Regions from separate parts of the Vibrio sp. TRT 17S01 genome, predicted to be linked through region 1. Evidence: predicted binding sites of a transcription regulator. Region 1 holds the regulator's gene; the other holds the start of a gene.
What was found. The regulator PurR, encoded in region 1, represses purine synthesis genes. The targets are predictions, from matches to a motif close to TNANGNAAACGTTTNCNTNA.

Region 1 (9,207 bases):
CTAATCAATACACGTTTAAAGCCGTGACAATGGATATTCTCCGCGTTCTTGATCACTTAAAGATACAGTCCGCTCATTTTGTTGGTATGTCTTTGGGAACCATCATTGTTCGAAACTTGGCAGAGCTTGCTACTGACAGGGTACAGTCGATGGTGTTAGGGGGGGCGGTCACAAGGCTGAATACTCGATCTCAAGTGTTGGTTAAGTTAGGGAACCTATTTAAACACATCGTGCCTTATATGTGGCTATACAGCTTATTTGCTTATATCGTCATGCCACAAAGAACTCAGAAAGAGTCACGCCATTTATTTATCCGGGAAGCCAAGAAATTATGCCAAAAGGAATTTAAACGCTGGTTTATTCTGACGGCTGAAGTGAACCCGCTTATGCGTTACTTTAAAGATAGAGAGCTTCCCATCCCGACGTTATATCTGATGGGAGAACGGGATTATATGTTTATTCAACCCGTAAAAGAGATGGTTGCGGTGCATCAAGAAAGCCATTTACTTGAGATTCCCGATTGTGGTCATGTATGTAATGTTGAGCGCTCTGACGAATTTAACAATCACTCCATTGCCTTTATTCAAAAGCAAATTGTAGCTCAATGACTTTCCGGTAACGCTCCACAGTTCCAACATAAACCAAATTGTGATTCATTCTCCTCCCCGCACAGGTGGCAATACCAGCTAGGTGCATTGCTGTTTCTCTGCGCTTCGTACTCCTCAATAATTGATAGAGCTAAAGTGTGTTTGGATGGGGCAAGTAACCATATATAGGCATTGGTCTCTGGTGATATAGGTAATTCGCCTTGCAAGCTAAAGATACCTTCTCCTCTAACCTCACAAGAGACATTCTGAGTTTTTAAAAGCTCACACAGAATGTGAGCTTCGGTTGGGTTTTTGGCAATGTAGATTTTCACTACGCTTTTCCATTCTCCGCTGAAGGTGAGACGCGAATTTTCGCCATGATCCATTTAGCAATGACTGGGAATAAGCCAAGCAGAGCAAAAGAAACTAAGACTGATGGAGAAACAATACCGGATAGGCTTTCAATTTGCGCAAGCTGTGTACCTGCATTAAGGTAGACGGCCGTTCCTGGGAGCATGCCAAGTTGGCTTACCAAATAAAATCGCAACGTTGTGATTGGTGTTAACCCCATTAGTAGGTTTATGAGGAAAAAAGGAAAAACTGGAATTAAACGTAGAGAGAATAGGTAGAATGCCCCGTCTTTTTCAACCCCATTGTTAATTGCAGTCAACTTATCACCAAACTTACTTTGCACCCACTCTCGTAATAAGAAGCGGCTACTCAAAAAGGCGAGCGTCGCACCGATCGTGCTGGCAAATGAGACAAGCAGTAAACTAGTCCAAAACCCAAATAAAGCGGCGCCAAGCAATGTCACCACTGCCGCTCCAGGAATAGAAAAGGCAGTGATGGCAACATAGGCAAAGAAATAGGTTGTTGCTGCAATGAAGAAATTGTTTTCAATAAAGTTTGCTAGTTCAAGCTGCTGAGCTTTTGCGTTTTCGAGTGTGAGATGTTGGCCGAAATTCATTGCCAGAAATATGATGGTCACAACCAGTAATACACCAAGAATGAGTTTTTTATTCATACAGATAGCTCCCATGACCAATTGGCTCAATTAACAAAAAAAGAAACATAAAAAAGTAACAATAGCATTTAGTTTTAAATGGTAGTACTAAGCTATTAGAACAGGGAGAGGGGCAAAAAATTTCAAATAATAAAAAACCAGCGACGAGCGCTGGTTTTTATTGGTCAATATAGAGTTACTTCAAGCTACTCATTAATTCTTCACGTCGGTTTTGAGGGATCACCGACCAATGAGTGCCTTTAATTGCTCCTTCCAAAGCCCACAGCAGTTCAATGCTGACATCTGAGGAATGAGTCTGCTGAATCGCTTTAAACGCTTCTACTGCGCCTTTCTCTTCCAAATTCTCGACTGAATCAATACCTGCTTTTTTGAGCATGCGCTCTGTAGCAAGTCTTAGGTTAGGAAGATCTTTTAAGCGTTCAGGTTTAGCCTTCGCTTGAGTTGTTTTCTCTTGTTTTGCAACGACTAGCGCTTTTTGAGCTAGAGAGATAATACGTTCTTTATCGTCATACCATGCTTCTGGCATAGCGAAGTATTTAGTGACAACCGGGAAGCCGCGTTTTTTATAAACATAAGGCTCTAACCCTTGAGATTTAAACATTTCCGCGGACTGCTCGTCTGCTCTGATGTGTAACTTATCGTTTACCACCAATGCGAACATAGTGCTGTCTGCGAAAACTCCAAAGCCACCAAACATTGAACGAGATTTTATGCGCCCTAGTTGTTCAAAGAGTCGCATTGAGTCTTTTAGTACTGGTTTATCCATGCTGTAAATTCTCGGTGTATAGTTATACGCCACCAATGCAGGTCCGAGAGATTAGCAAAATAATGCAGATGTATTGTCAGTAAGGAGTTAACAGTTTGCATTTTTGCCATCGGCAACCCCGCTACCTTGCAGTTTCCTGTGTAGGCCGGAGGCTTTGCGTCCCATCCTTTCGGATTGGTTTGCCCTGTGCGTGGCTTAATTTATTCCACTAAAGAATAAATAATATTTGAGGTAAGTATCACACTCTGATGGTCTAAATGTGATCTTAATTCAGATATTTACTTGTTTGTTGTGTTTGGTTGGCAGAAAAAGCCGATACCGAACAGTACAAAGTTACTAGCTATTGATTTTTTTAACAGTATTTCGCTCGACAATTTCGGGATGCATCTCAAAAACACGTTTTTCATGTTCTTTGTCTTTGATTCGTTCCAGTAATATTTCGAACGCGTTTTTACCAACACGGCGCTTTGGTTGGTGAACGGTTGTGAGTGGTGGCGAGAAATACTCTGCAAGTTCAATATTGTCATAGCCAATAACAGACATATCTTCAGGAATGCGGATTCCTTTCTGTTGAAGGCGGCTCATTAAGCCTAATGCCATAGTGTCATTAAAGCAGAATATTGCAGTTGGTTTCTTGTCCATGGCGACAATTTTATCCGCAGCCAATACCGCAGTGTCACACTCAAAGTTACCTTCAAGGATCCAGTCTTCATTGACGGCTAAATTGGCTTCTTTCATCGCGCGTTTGTAGCCTAGAATACGTTCTTGGCAGGCAGCTTTTTCAAAATGGCCACTGAGACAAGCAATATCTGTGTGCCCGTGGTTAATCAGATATTTCGTGGCAAGGTAGCCACCTTCTTCAGAATTGTCGATGATCTTATCAGCTTGCGAGCTTTCTGGGCCCCAATCCATCACTACTTTTGGGATGTCAGCGTGACGATCGAGCATTTCACTCAGTTCTTCTGTTAGGTCAGAACACATCACCAAGATGCCATCTACGCGCTTTTCCGCAAGCATACGAATGTAATCTCGTTGTTTTTCGTAAATACCACCTGTATTACACAGGATAAGTGTATAACCTTGGCGATAGCAGTAACTTTCTACGCCATCAATCACTTCTGAGAAAAACAGGTTTGTAGATTGGGTAACAAGCATACCGATCGTGCGAGTCGTGTTGCATTTTAAGCTACGAGCAACCGCACTCGGAGCGTAGTTTAGCTCCTTGACGGCTTCCATCACTTTTTCTTGAGTCGCTTCAGCAACAAATCGAGTTTTGTTGATCACATGAGAAACGGTGGTGGTAGATACGCCAGCAAGGCGAGCTACATCTTTTATAGTGGCCATAGGTTTGTCCTGTCGATGACTGCCACAAATCTCTATTCTGATTTTAGAATAATTTGGCAGAAAGTATCAGAAACACAAAAACCGCTTTTAAAGAGCGGTTTGTATTTTACATTATTCGTTTTTATCGTTTGCGGTCTCGATTTTAGACCGCCAAATTCTCACTGGCAAATAAAAATAGCAATTAAGCTCGTGCTTAAATCACAATTTAACTAACCATAAAGCTGACTTGATTAGTTACCAGCTAAATAAACGCAATCTAACTCAAGAAATGCAATGGTTAGTTGGCTAATCGCAGCGTAAAAACCAAATTCGTCCAAAGACTGACACTTATCACTAAATTGAGGTGTCCAATTTAGAATGTGTTTCTTAATAAATTGCTCTTGTTCTGCAAGTGCTTCTTCCATGTGGCGCTCTTGTTCAAGCTCATTAGAACGAATGATCAGGTTGCCGAGAAAGTCGAGTTCAATAGCAATATGGTCAGCAGGTTCATTTAGGTTTTTATCGATAGCAATGCCGTGCTGCTCCATGATGGTTTGCATTTCTTTAGCTGGCTCATCATTTAAAAGACCGGATTTACCCACGTACATAGATGCATATGGTAGGGCGGAATCCTTATCCGACTTCAAGAAAATGTCACAAAAGTCTGCCGCTAATTCTAACTGTGCATCTTCGCGATCCATTAAGCGGTTTAGAGCGTCAATCAACTTGTCTGACGCGGTTTTTAAGCTTTCGTTTTCGCCCAATCCAGTCAAAAAAGCGCGAATTTCTGGTGAATGATATTGTTCAATATCTGTTTCTGTTAGCTCTCTAGCAAACACACTTGATAGCCACCAGTATATTTCTGCTCGCTTTTCATTAAACGCCTTGATTTCTTGCATTATGCGCGACTCCTAGTATCGGTATATAGTTAGTTTAACGAATAAAAATGAATAGCGGTAATATGTGTTGTGACAAATAAAGCCCAATTATTCGAAAATATGAACCGTTGGTCGACATTTGTTCTGAATCAAGAAAAAATCACCTTTCTTGATTTTAGAATGATAAAAGCTAGATATGTTACGAATTATGAATAGAATATAACGGCAAATAATTCCATATACAATATGAGTAGTGTAGATGAGCTATCACGTACTAGTAGTTGAAGATGATGCGGTCACTCGCAGTAAACTGGCAGGCTACTTTCAGAATGAAGGTTACTCTGTCAGCGAGGCTGATAGTGGTGAAAAAATGCGCGAGATGCTACAGGCCAATGAAATTGACCTAGTTATGTTAGACATTAATCTTCCAGGAGAAGATGGTCTGATGCTTACTCGTGAGCTTCGCAGTCAGTCTGATATTGGGATTATCCTGGTGACAGGACGCACGGATAGCATTGATAAAATCGTTGGCCTCGAAATGGGTGCAGACGACTACGTAACAAAACCTTTTGAGCTGCGTGAGCTATTGGTTCGAGTGAAGAACCTATTATGGCGTATATCTAATGCTCGAAATGGCTCTGAGCGAGATGACGCGAAGAAGCAAGATGAAAATGTGGTGCGTTTTGGAGAGTGGACGTTTGATATTCAGCGTCGAGCTCTGAGCCGAAATGGCGAACCCGTCAAATTAACCAAAGCAGAATACGAATTACTTGTCGCACTGTCTTCGTACCCTAACCAAGTCCTTAGTCGCGAACGTATTTTGAATATGATCAGTCACCGTGTTGATGCACCAAATGACCGTACGATTGATGTTCTGATCCGCCGTATGCGTGCGAAGATGGAGTTTGATCCGAAGAACCCACAAATTTTCGTTACCGTTCATGGTGAAGGTTACATGTTTGCTGGTGATTAATACCAAGGTATGAATCAAATAATATAAAAAGCCGAAGCATTTGCTTCGGCTTTTTGTTTTTTAATCTATGGATTAAACGTTACTTTGAGAAGATTCCAGCGCTTTTTCTTCGTAATCAGAAGCCCAATCGCGAAGTGTTTGCCAGATAGTTCCAAGCGTTTCATGCCAATAGCGCTCTGTTTGCTCTAAATAACGTGCTTTAGGCGCATATTTTTCCCAAAACTGAGAGACATTACTTTGTGCTAGATAGTTAGTTGGAGCAGGGTAAGGCGTTAGACCCGCGGAGTGAAATTCATTCAAAGCGCGATTCATATGGCTAGCTGAAGTGACAACAACCAGCTTTTTGCGTTGAACAAAGGCTGCAGCTTGTCTTGCTTCCTCCCAGGTATCTTTTGCCGTTTCCAGTAAGATAATATCAGATTTAGATACACCTAAGGCTAAGGCTACTTTTGCCATCATGCGAGCATTACTGACTTCTGAGCCTCCAGCATAGCCAGACAAGATCAATTTTGCGCCAGGGTACATACGTAAAATACGGATTCCCTCGCTCAAACGCATTAACCCAGCGCGGCTGAGTTCAGATGTGGGCGGGATTTTATCGTCCACCACATGACCACTGCCTAGTACCATGACGTAGTCGATCGATTCATCGACAGGGAAAAATGCAGAATATTGGCGCTCCAAAGGCATAAGAAGGCGTGAAGACACAGGTTGGAATGCGATCAAAAAGAGCCCAATGAATGAAAATAATACAATGAAACACCCAGTTTTCTGTTTACGTGTAAACATGATCAGCATTAAGCCAGCGAAACCGATGAAAAGCATCGCAGGTAATGGCATGAGCAAGGATGAAACCATTTTTTTCAGCTCAAACATACTTAAATAGTCCGAAAAAACATCAATTGATTATAAATTTAAGAGAAAGCCTCTTTATTCCTGCTTTCCTTGTGACAGAATAGCAGCACGATTAGTTATGATACCCCAAGCTGCTGTGACTGAAGATCGCAATTTCGACGATATTGCCCACAAATTTGCAAAAAATATTTACGGTTCAGGGAAAGGTGAGGTGCGCCAAGTGATTGTTTGGCAAGATCTTCAGCAAATTCTCTCTGAACTTAACGCTGAGAATAGCTCAATTTCCGTATTAGATGCGGGAGGTGGCTTGGCACAAATGTCGCAAAAGCTTGCTAAGCTCGGACATCAAATCACGTTATGTGATCTATCTTTTGAAATGCTGCAGCTTGCCAAGCAAGATATTGCAAAAAATGGCGTGCTTGAGCAGTATCGCCTGATTCATTCGCCAGTCCAATCGATCTCCGAACATATGGAAGAGCCGGTTGAACTTGTGATGTTCCACGCTGTGATGGAGTGGTTAGCTGACCCGCATACGGCGTTGCAAAAAGTTTTAGAGCAGGTTAAGCCCGGTGGTATTGCATCAGTGATGTTCTATAACCACCATGGCTTAGTCTATAAAAATGTAGTGTGTGGCAACCTACCGCATGTGCTTGATGGCATGCCACACCGGAAACGATTTAAATTACAGCCACAGAAAGGCTTAATTCCAGCCGATGTTTATCAATGGATTGAAGATGCTGGTTTTGAAATCTGTGGTAAATCTGGGATCCGCTGTTTTGCTGACTATATAGGAAATATGGAGTATATGGGGGATTACCAGTTTGAAGATGTACTGGCACTCGAACAAAAATTATGTCGACAAGAGCCATACCTCTCATTGGGTCGATACATTCATGTATGGGCCAAAAAAGAAAAATAAGCAGGAATAACAATGAGTGAGATGACTCAAAACGCTGCTGAACAACCCATCGATGAATTAGTTGGCTGGGTTAAACAGCATGACTTCTCATTGAGCCTAACCACTGAACGGCTGGCATTTCTAATTGCCATTGCTGTTTTGAGCAACGAAAGGTTTGATGAGGAGCTGGGTGAAGGGGAGTTACACGACGCCTTTACCATTGTCACTCGACTATTTGAGGACACCGGGGAAGCTTCTGCATTTCGTGCGAATAACGCCATTAACGAAATGGTGAAACAACGTCTTATCAGTCGCTTCACCAGTGAAGTGACTGATGGTGCAAGTATCTATCGATTGTCACCGCTGGCAATTGGGATTACTGATTACTATGTGCGCCATCGTGAGTTTTCAAAACTCAAGCTGTCGATTCAGTTGTCAATGGTGGCAGATGAAATGGCGAAAGCCATTGAAGCCGCACAAAAAGGTGGCACACCGGGGCATTGGAAGAAAAACGTTTATGGCGTACTAAAGTATTCTGTTGGTGAGATCTTTGATCAAATAGACCTTAACCAACGCGTCATGGACGAGCAACAGCGCTCAGTTAAAGAGCAAATTGCAGAACTGCTAAATAAAGACTGGCGCGATGCCATCAACAACTGTGAAGCACTGTTAACCGAAACGTCCACGACGCTTCGTGAACTGCAAGATACGCTTCAAGCAGCAGGGGATGAACTACAAACTCAAATCCTAGACATACAGGAAATTGTATACGGTGATGATGAGTTAGAGTTCATTGAAGAAACCCTGTTTGGCTTGCAGATGAAGCTCGACAGAATCACCAGTTGGGGTCAACAAGCGATTGATTTGTGGATTGGTTACGACCGCCACGTGCATAAGTTTATCCGTACTGCAATTGATATGGATAAAAACCGCGCGTTCAGCTCTCGTTTGCGTCAGTCTGTCAAAGATTACTTCGATATGCCTTGGTATCTGACTTACGCAGATGCTGAGCGTCTCACCGATCTCCGTGATGAAGCTCTTGTGCTTCGTGACGACGAAGTGACGGGCCATATTCCTCTTGAAGTTGAATATGAAGAGTTCCAACAGGTCAATGATGAGTTGTCAGAACGTATTGGCGATATGCTGCGTGTTCATAAAGAGCAGGGCACGCCAATCGATCTTGGTCTGGTATTGCGTGATTATCTTGCGCAGCACCCACGCACTCATCACTTCGATTTAGCACGTATCGTGATTGATCAAGCGGTTCGACTGGGTTACTCCGAGTCAGATTACAACGCTATCCAGCCAGATTGGCAGGCGATCAACGAATATGGTGCAAAGGTACAAGCAAATGTCATCGACCGATACTAATGAATACATGTCAGAGAATCTGGCAAAAGCAATTTCAAACCCTCTTTTCCCTGCACTGGACAGTATGCTGCGTGCTGGGCGTCATATCTCAAGTGAAGATCTCGATAACCATGCGTTATTGTCTGATTTTGAGGTTGAACTGGCGTCTTTTTATCAGCGATACAACACGGAGCTAGTCAAAGCACCAGAAGGTTTCTTCTATTTGCGCCCCCGTTCTACATCGTTGATTGGCCGCAGTGTTTTATCCGAATTGGATATGCTGGTGGGTAAAGTTCTGTGTTTCCTTTACTTAAGCCCAGAACGTTTGGCTCATGAGGGGATCTTTACCAACCAAGAACTGTACGAAGAGCTTTTGGCTCTGGCGGATGAAAAGAAACTGATGAAGCTGGTGACTAACCGTGCAACAGGCTCTGATCTCGACAAAGAAAAACTGTTTGAAAAAGTACGTACGTCTCTTAGACGTCTGCGCCGTCTGGGTATGATCATCAATATTGGTGAAACAGGCAAATTCAGCATCAGTGAGTCAGTGTTC
Region 2 (7,947 bases), on a different contig from region 1:
TGCTTACCGAGAGCGTCACCACGAATTAGGCATGATCACTCCTCAATTATCTCAAATGATGCTGTTTGATATTTTGTTCTTTAGAGTCACCGCCTTGATGGGTGACAGTGCAACCTCTTCCTTAAAACGAATCCGTAACACCTTTTCAAATCTCACATCAAAATAATAAAAAAGCCGAACACTGGGTTCGGCTTTTTTATTACTGAAATCTTGTTAGCTACATCATTTCGTACACGTCTGCTGCTCTTGATTTGGTTGTTTTTTTAATAACAAAGAATCGGTTAACTCAGCGATAGTGTACTCAGTCCAGCTACCAGTTCTTATGTCTTTACGTAAGTTGTAGGCAAAGAACTTTGAGTCGTTATTTAATGGTGTGGCCTCAAATTTATCAATGACTTGCTTTAACTTATTCTTTTCTAACTCCCAACGTCCTGCGATATCAATTTCAATATTTATATCACCATCAAAGTCAGGTATTCGACCAGACATTAAAGCGTGACCCGATAATTTTCCATTGGCTAAGAAGGTCGTCGTCGCATCAAGTTGAAACATTTTATCGAACTGCTCATCAGGCGACTGGCAATTCCATGTACCAAGTAGTGTGTCTTTGTCGTAACTAACGACGACTTTTTCAACCACAGATTCACTTTGTGTCGAGGCACACCCAAAAATCAGAGTCGAGAAGATAAAGACTAAACAATATCGTATCATCACATCTCCCAAAATATCTTTAAAACAATGGCTACAAGGCTGCTTGAATGCCAAGCATTACAGCTGAGTCACCGCTTCTAATTTGTTCCCATCTAAATCAATGATATAAGCGGCGTAATAACCTTCAGCATATTCCGCTCTTAAACCTGGTTTACCATTACACGTCGCTCCATGCTGCATAGCGATACGATAGAATTCGTCAACTGAAGCCTTACTTGGTGCGTTGAAAGCAATATGAGAACCGTTCCCTGACGTTGCTTTATCGCTACACGGACAACCGATCCAAAATTCAAATTGCTCGCCATAACATGCTGCAACATTGTCTATGGTGTGAGAGCGCTTTATGTTTAACGACGCGAATAATGCATCATAAAAAGACATTGCCGTATTTAAGTCTCTTACGCCAACAGAGACATGATTAATGATCATATTGCCTTTTACCTTTCTTGCGGAACAAATATAGCAAGCAACATATTACTTAATCAGCAACCATCATTTCGAAGCTATTGATTTATCTGTGATATTAACCTTGATAAAACACCTATTTTTCGGTTTGGGACTCGTTTTAAAACCAAAATAATCTGAAAATAAAAAGTGTCGTAACGTTCAGCCACCATTATTCAAGTATTTGTTGTTGTGAACTAACCTACTCAACTTTTTACTTACATTTTTATTATCAAAAAACAAGTTATTCAAGAGACCTGTCACAAACCATAAAACCTATGTCTCGATCACAAAAATGCCATCTAGACTGTAAGTAAACAAAAAATACGAATGGAAATCCCCTTGCTGAACTGGATGTTTTATTATGCTAAAAAATAACCACACCTTTCTTGAAGAATCAAAAATTGTCGTCGTATTAAGAAGTCAATTTTTATGTTTTTGTAACCAGAATATCAACTGCCGAGCACCGTTATGTCACGTCAAATGTGACGATAAACAGCGTTCTATTCAACTCAGTCACACTGAGAGCATTAAGCTGCAAAAACATGATTACGACGTATTAAGGCATTTCATCAAGGACTGTCAGGGTGAGGAGTACCTAACGCATTAAATAGATGCTGCCCCTAAACACATAAGGCAATACCAATGCATTGCCTTTTTTAGTGGGTAAGAAAATGGTTGGTAACCTAAGCAGAGAGTAAAAAGGAGCTCAATGAGCTCCTTTTATTATGGGTATAGCGATACAGGCCCTCGGAACATTGATTGATCAGTAGGTACTAAGCCCTGAGGTGTCCCACTTTCTCTAACTTGACTATCAACATACGTCGCATGTACTTCTAATACCGGAACATTGGCCGCTCCGGGGTATGATGGTTTCTTAATTATTCTGTTAACTAGCAACTGCGCACTAGGCGGCAATAAGAACTCAGCTTGAACAGCAACAACACTCTCATGTCCCCGCAACGCCATCAGCTTGGCAAGGTTCTCATAACCTGCTTTCATTTTTTTAATACGTCGTTTCTCAAGCCATAAATCCTTACTTTTTACGATCACGTCAGTGACGTATTTCTTTTCGTAATCCACAACACCATTTACGGTTTGATCTTCCAACACACCCAAAGAAATCTTCGCGTAAGTATCTAGTTGTTTGGCTTGGTTGGTACTGTTGTATCCACTAAAAGCACTGATATTAATTCCTCTTGCTTTACGGATAACAAAATTCAAAATGCCTTCGGTATTTTTGTATTCAGGGAAGCACGCCCCTTCGATAAAACCTTTATGAAAACTGCATGAGATGTAGCGGCTGCTCTTAATGACACCGACTGGGCCTCGGGGATTTGCACCATTCACCATATCGTTTGCGTATCTCCACCACGCTGAGTTTTGTGGGCTTGGTATCGTCATTTGGCGATAAACAGGAGCATCTGCGATTGTTGTGGAGTTTTGGCTCCACTTTTTATATGCATTCCAGACATTCACATCGTTAGTTGAAAGCGCCGTGCCTGATGTTGTGTATGCTGTCATGGCATTATTGATCCGGCTGGAGTTATAAGTATAAAACGCTAGTGCCGTAACCATTTCAATTTGTTCTAATAACCGTTGTTCTTCTTGAGAAGACACTAAACGACGTACCTTTTCAGGTACTCCCCACATCTTCCGTGGTTCTTGTCTGTGTTTATATTGGCTAACGAATTCGCGGAGCATATCAAGCCATATCGTTGGGTTATTGGTTTGCCGAAAGCGACTGTATGAAGCTTGTGTTAGTTTCAAGGCCATTTGATGAAGCGAATCCATACACTCTTTTTCAGCTGCTTCATTGATTTTCAAGTACTTAAGGCGTTTATCGAGGTTTTGCACCCCTAACGCTTTAAGCTGCTCGTAGCGATACTCATCGTAACCACCAATTTCCATCCTCACATCCTTATTCAAATGAAGTTGCTAACTTTACTTTTGTGTTAACTCTTTGTTGTAACTGTAAACTTAGAATGTAGTTAGTGCACGCTCAACGGTAAGCATGAGAAAATAATGATCGGATCAGAATTACTAGATGCATGTCGAATTGTTTTGAAACATTGTTAGTAACATTATCATTAAATACAAAAAGATATTACGCTCCAATTCTGACGAGGAAAGCTGTCACTCGCCACCCTCTTGCCAAAACAGTTCGACCAAAATTCAACCGTGCACCCCCACTAGACCAGCACTTTAAACCAGCCTAACTTGAATTCAGCCCTGAGCTCTTGCAAACAAACATGACTAAAAAGCCATCTATCAATCAAAATAACAAATGGATCAAGTTCACAATCATGACGTTTAGTACAATTATTGTCATTTGCCCCAACGTTATTCATTTTCTTAATTTTCAACTAGTTAAATATTTTTAGCTGTAAACACCGAACAATATCGTCCAAAAAAACATCAAAAAAAAGCTTGATCAATTACCAATTAAAAACTACTGTATAAGCATACAGCATGTATAGAGAGACAGTAAAATGACGCAAGCACGTACTCAAACATTTTCTAAACACAATATTCTGGCTCAGCCGACTCAACCAATGAATGTCGCTGATACTACGTTGTCTCGTTGGGCTCACCTATCGATGCAACATCAATGGATTTTGTTTACCTCAGAGTGTTTACGCCCTGACTACGCGCAGCTTTCTGCCTCAAACGTTCGCTGTCAAAACATCATTCAGATGAAACCATCCCTCTCGCATAGCGAAATGGAAATTGCCATTAAAGCCATTAAGTCAGGAAATGCGAGTGCAGTGGTTGCCTCTAATAATATCGATTATGTCAATCAGGAGTTACTTCGCCAGTTAGGTGAGCAGTACGAGTGTGAAGTCTTTTTCGTTGAGGGCAGAGAAACCCAGTACCATTAATTAAGCTCAACAAAAAACTACTGTCTTATGCCTCCCAAATGGGAGGTTTTTTTTGCTTGTCATTCCCTTCTCGCTCTCTATGTTGTTACCTATAGCTCATAAAGTTACGACACGTTTAGATCAACCAAATGTACAACATAGGAAACATCATCAATCAATTTAAGCAATCGTTTGCTTTTTATCTGGAAGCTAAGATTAGATCTGGTATGATGCCTGTCAAATCCGTGCTTCTGAGAGAAGAAACACGTTTATTTGCCGTTTGACTGATAGGATTGCCTCATGAGCCTCTCGAATCAAGTTCTCGCCGTTAACGACGATCTACCCATTCGCACTCACAAACCTGTACATAGTGGAAAAGTACGCTCTGTTTATTGGCTAACTGAAGAAGATAGCCGTCGCCTTATTGAAGAAAAGGGTTACGACGTTTCACCAGATGCACCACTCGCAATTATGGTGATCAGCGATCGCATTTCTGCATTTGACTGTATTTGGCATGCTGAAGGTGAGTTAAAAGGCGTACCTGGTAAAGGTGCTGCGCTTAATGCGATCTCTAATCACTGGTTTAAACTGTTTAAAGAAAATGGCCTAGCGGACAGCCATATTCTCGACATCCCTCACCCACTGGTTTGGATTGTTCAAAAAGCAAAACCAATCATGATCGAAGCTATTTGTCGTAAGTACATTACTGGCTCTATGTGGCGCGCTTATGAAAAAGGCGAACGTGAGTTTTGTGGCATTCAATTGCCTGAAGGTTTGGAAAGAGATAAAGCCTTACCCAACCTATTGATGACACCATCTACCAAAGGCATTCTAAAAGGTATTCCTGGCGTACCAGAAGCGGACGACGTCAACATCACTCGTAAAAATATTGAAGATAACTACGCGGCGTTTAATTTCTCTAAACAAGAAGATATCGCACTGTACGAGAAGCTACTGAGCGATGGCTTTGGTGTCATTAGCGAAGCACTTGAGAAAGTCGATCAAATCTTTGTCGATACCAAGTTTGAATTTGGCTATGTTCATGATGCAGCGGGTAACGAAAAATTGATTTATATGGATGAAGTCGGCACACCAGACTCCTCTCGTATTTGGGATAACGAAGAATACCAAGCAGGTAAGATCGTGGAAAATTCCAAGGAAGGCTTCCGCCAGTTTCTCCTTAACCACTTCCCTGACCCAGATATTCTGTTAAATAAAGAACGAATGCCTGAGCGCGAAGCACTTGCTCGTGACAATGAGTTACCGCTTCAAGCTCTAATGGATATCTCGACAACCTATACAGGTATCGCAGAAAAAATTACCGGACAACCGATTCAACTTAGCGATAATCCAAAACAAGAAATTATCGACATTCTTGGCTCACAATACGGTTTAATTGACTAATTCATATATTTAAAACGCCCTAACTTAGGGCGTTTTTTGTTGAAGACGGCAGCAACTATCTAGTTTTATCTCACGCTATTGTTTCTTTGGCTATCACTCTTGTGAGCAAACAAAGATATAATAAGCGCACTTATTCGCAGACTGTAGCCAACCATGGATTTTGTCGCCCTATCGCGTATTAGCTTAAAACACCTAACGGTGCTTCACGTTATGCTCTCTACAAACAGTGTTACCCGTACTGCGGCTAGGCTATGTGTGACGCCATCAAGTGTCAGTAAAACCTTGTCTCAGTTGAGAGTTCAGCTCGATGATGAGCTTTTTTACCGCGAAGGTGCCCTACTGTTACCCACCTCTTTTGCTCTAAACATTGCACCTCAAATTCACGGTATTCTATCGAGCATGAACGGGATCCTTCATCAAGGTGAGTTCGATCCACACACCTACACTGGCACTATCTCACTATCGATGCGAGAAAGTACCTTTGAGTTATTTGCGAATAAAATTGACCACATATGCCAGCAATTAAGTACAGCAAAACAGATTCAGCTTTATGCCAAAGAACAGATGAACTTTGATGCACTGAGCCGAGGGCAAGTTGATTTTATGCTACTACCGCATGATATTAGCCAGCCCCCAACACGTAGCCGAGAACTAATGTGGCAACAAATACTTACCGATAAAATGATCTGTTTGATGTCACCGAATCATCCGTTGGCCCAGAAAGAGGTCATTTCAATCGATGACTATCTGGCTTGCCAGCACATTGGCATTCAAGATAATGATCTCTATGAACCTTACTTCGAACAAAACCTGACCCAACAGTACCGCTCGCGCCATGTGACGATTTCAGTCTCAGACTTTGGCTCTGGTGCTGTGTTATGCCATCAGTCCGATCGAATATTGACATGTTCAAAAGCTTGGGCAGACAAAGCATTTCAAGCACAAGGGCTGGTACAAAAAACACTACCCTTTGACTATGGACAAGTGGGATACAGCTTAGTCTGGAATGAAGCCAGTTTAAATCATCCTGCACTGCGTTGGCTTCATCAACAATTATTGGTTGTTAGTTAAATATATACGCTGGGTAAGAGAATCGGGTGTGAAATCAACTCACGTAGTGATTGGTAAAACGTATCCATTTGCAATTCACTGCACTTGGGCCAATTTAATGCTTCCCCCACCACTCCATGATGCTGAAATGCATTCAATCTCACGTTTATATTTTGAGGCAATTGGTTAATAAGGCGGGCCACTTGCACTACCTCCATATCCAAATCACTTTTGCTTGGAATATGCAGTAAACGCAGTTCATGTAACTTGCGATGATCTGCTAATAAACGAATGGAGTTGATGACTTTATGGTTGTCCCTCCCCACCAACCACTGATGTGTTTCGTTTTGCCACGATTTAAGGTCTATCATCGCGCCATCCAAGTAAGGCATCACTTTTTGCCAGCCTTGCTCCGAGAGATAGCCATTACTGTCAATAAAACAGGTAAGATGCTGAAGCTGTTCGTCCACTTTAATGGCTTGAAACAGTTGAATAATAAAAGGGAGCTGCATCGTTGCTTCTCCGCCAGAAACAGTAATGCCAGCGATGAAGTAATGCTGTTTCCTGATAACTTGCAGCATCTCTCCCACGGAATAAAGCTTAACCTTGGGGCTAGCATGATGAGCACAAACCACAATGCAGTGATCGCAATGAATGCATTTCGTTTCATCCCACATCACTTTTCCATCATTGCTGTTCACCGTTAACGCTTGGCTCGGGCATCCAGAGACGCAGTCACCACAATGATTACAATGGTTGATGGTATGTGGGTTATGGCAGTTTTTACAATTGAAATTGCACCCTTGAAGAAAGATGACCAGGCGATTGCCTGGCCCATCAACACATGAAAAATTGAGGATTCGACTCACGAATGCGCTTTTTTCCACGACTCTCGCCTTACTTATAGATTGGTTTCGATTCCATACTGACAACTCGTGGCATCCTGTCGAGTATGCCAGTGTTGTTTGCCGCTTCTGCCCCCAAGAAGGTAGTATTGTTTCGCGACCCTTCTTCAGCAAACTTTTCAATATCTGATAGCTTAACCATATAGCCCGTTACACGAACTAAATCATTCGAAGCCACATTCGCAGTGAATTCTCGATACCCAAATGTGAGCGCGCCTTTGCATAAGTTGAACATCGCTTCAGGGTTGGATTTTACCGTTTCATCAATGGTCAAAATATCACTGATACCTGAGGTGTAATATTGGTGATGTTGCGCCGTTGCCTGAATATAAGTTACAGGGTCAGGTTCTGTTCCATAAGGAATACGAACACCCGGTGTAACATCTTTATCTAGACTAATTCCACCTTGAGCATGCAACAATGCTTTGCCTTCAAGGCCATATTTAACGGGTGTGCTTTCAACAATCTGATGCAAAGTTTGAGAGATCCTGTGACCCAGCTGATTCGCTTTTTCATCAAGACCATACTTTGCTAAGTCACCCTGTTTATGCATCAGAATATTCACCGCTTCT

Region 2: the regulator PurR is predicted to act here: its motif matches at 4,197-4,216, upstream of ACQEXS_RS17215 (phosphoribosylaminoimidazolesuccinocarboxamide synthase).

The regions. Positions count from the first base shown of each region.
Region 1 is NZ_JBNJOG010000001.1:192,666-201,872, forward strand. It holds gene ACQEXS_RS00835 (alpha/beta fold hydrolase) at 1-608, shown strand, start outside; gene ACQEXS_RS00840 (DUF2007 domain-containing protein) at 602-919, opposite strand; gene ACQEXS_RS00845 (TVP38/TMEM64 family protein) at 919-1,611, opposite strand; gene ACQEXS_RS00850 (TfoX/Sxy family DNA transformation protein) at 1,787-2,377, opposite strand; cyclic di-GMP riboswitch class I at 2,486-2,571, opposite strand; gene purR (HTH-type transcriptional repressor PurR) at 2,714-3,721, opposite strand; gene torD (molecular chaperone TorD) at 3,952-4,599, opposite strand; gene torR (two-component system response regulator TorR) at 4,838-5,551, shown strand; gene elyC (envelope biogenesis factor ElyC) at 5,624-6,427, opposite strand; gene cmoM (tRNA uridine 5-oxyacetic acid(34) methyltransferase CmoM) at 6,543-7,325, shown strand; gene mukF (chromosome partition protein MukF) at 7,338-8,675, shown strand; gene mukE (chromosome partition protein MukE) at 8,656-9,207, shown strand, end outside.
Region 2 is NZ_JBNJOG010000012.1:97,429-105,375, forward strand. It holds gene ACQEXS_RS17190 (MurR/RpiR family transcriptional regulator) at 1-166, shown strand, start outside; gene ACQEXS_RS17195 (hypothetical protein) at 223-711, opposite strand; gene ACQEXS_RS17200 (VOC family protein) at 769-1,140, opposite strand; gene ACQEXS_RS17205 (hypothetical protein) at 1,882-3,066, opposite strand; gene ACQEXS_RS17210 (hypothetical protein) at 3,648-4,037, shown strand; gene ACQEXS_RS17215 (phosphoribosylaminoimidazolesuccinocarboxamide synthase) at 4,317-5,420, shown strand; gene ACQEXS_RS17220 (LysR substrate-binding domain-containing protein) at 5,574-6,491, shown strand; gene ACQEXS_RS17225 (YjjW family glycine radical enzyme activase) at 6,488-7,402, opposite strand; gene ACQEXS_RS17230 (YjjI family glycine radical enzyme) at 7,368-7,947, opposite strand, start outside.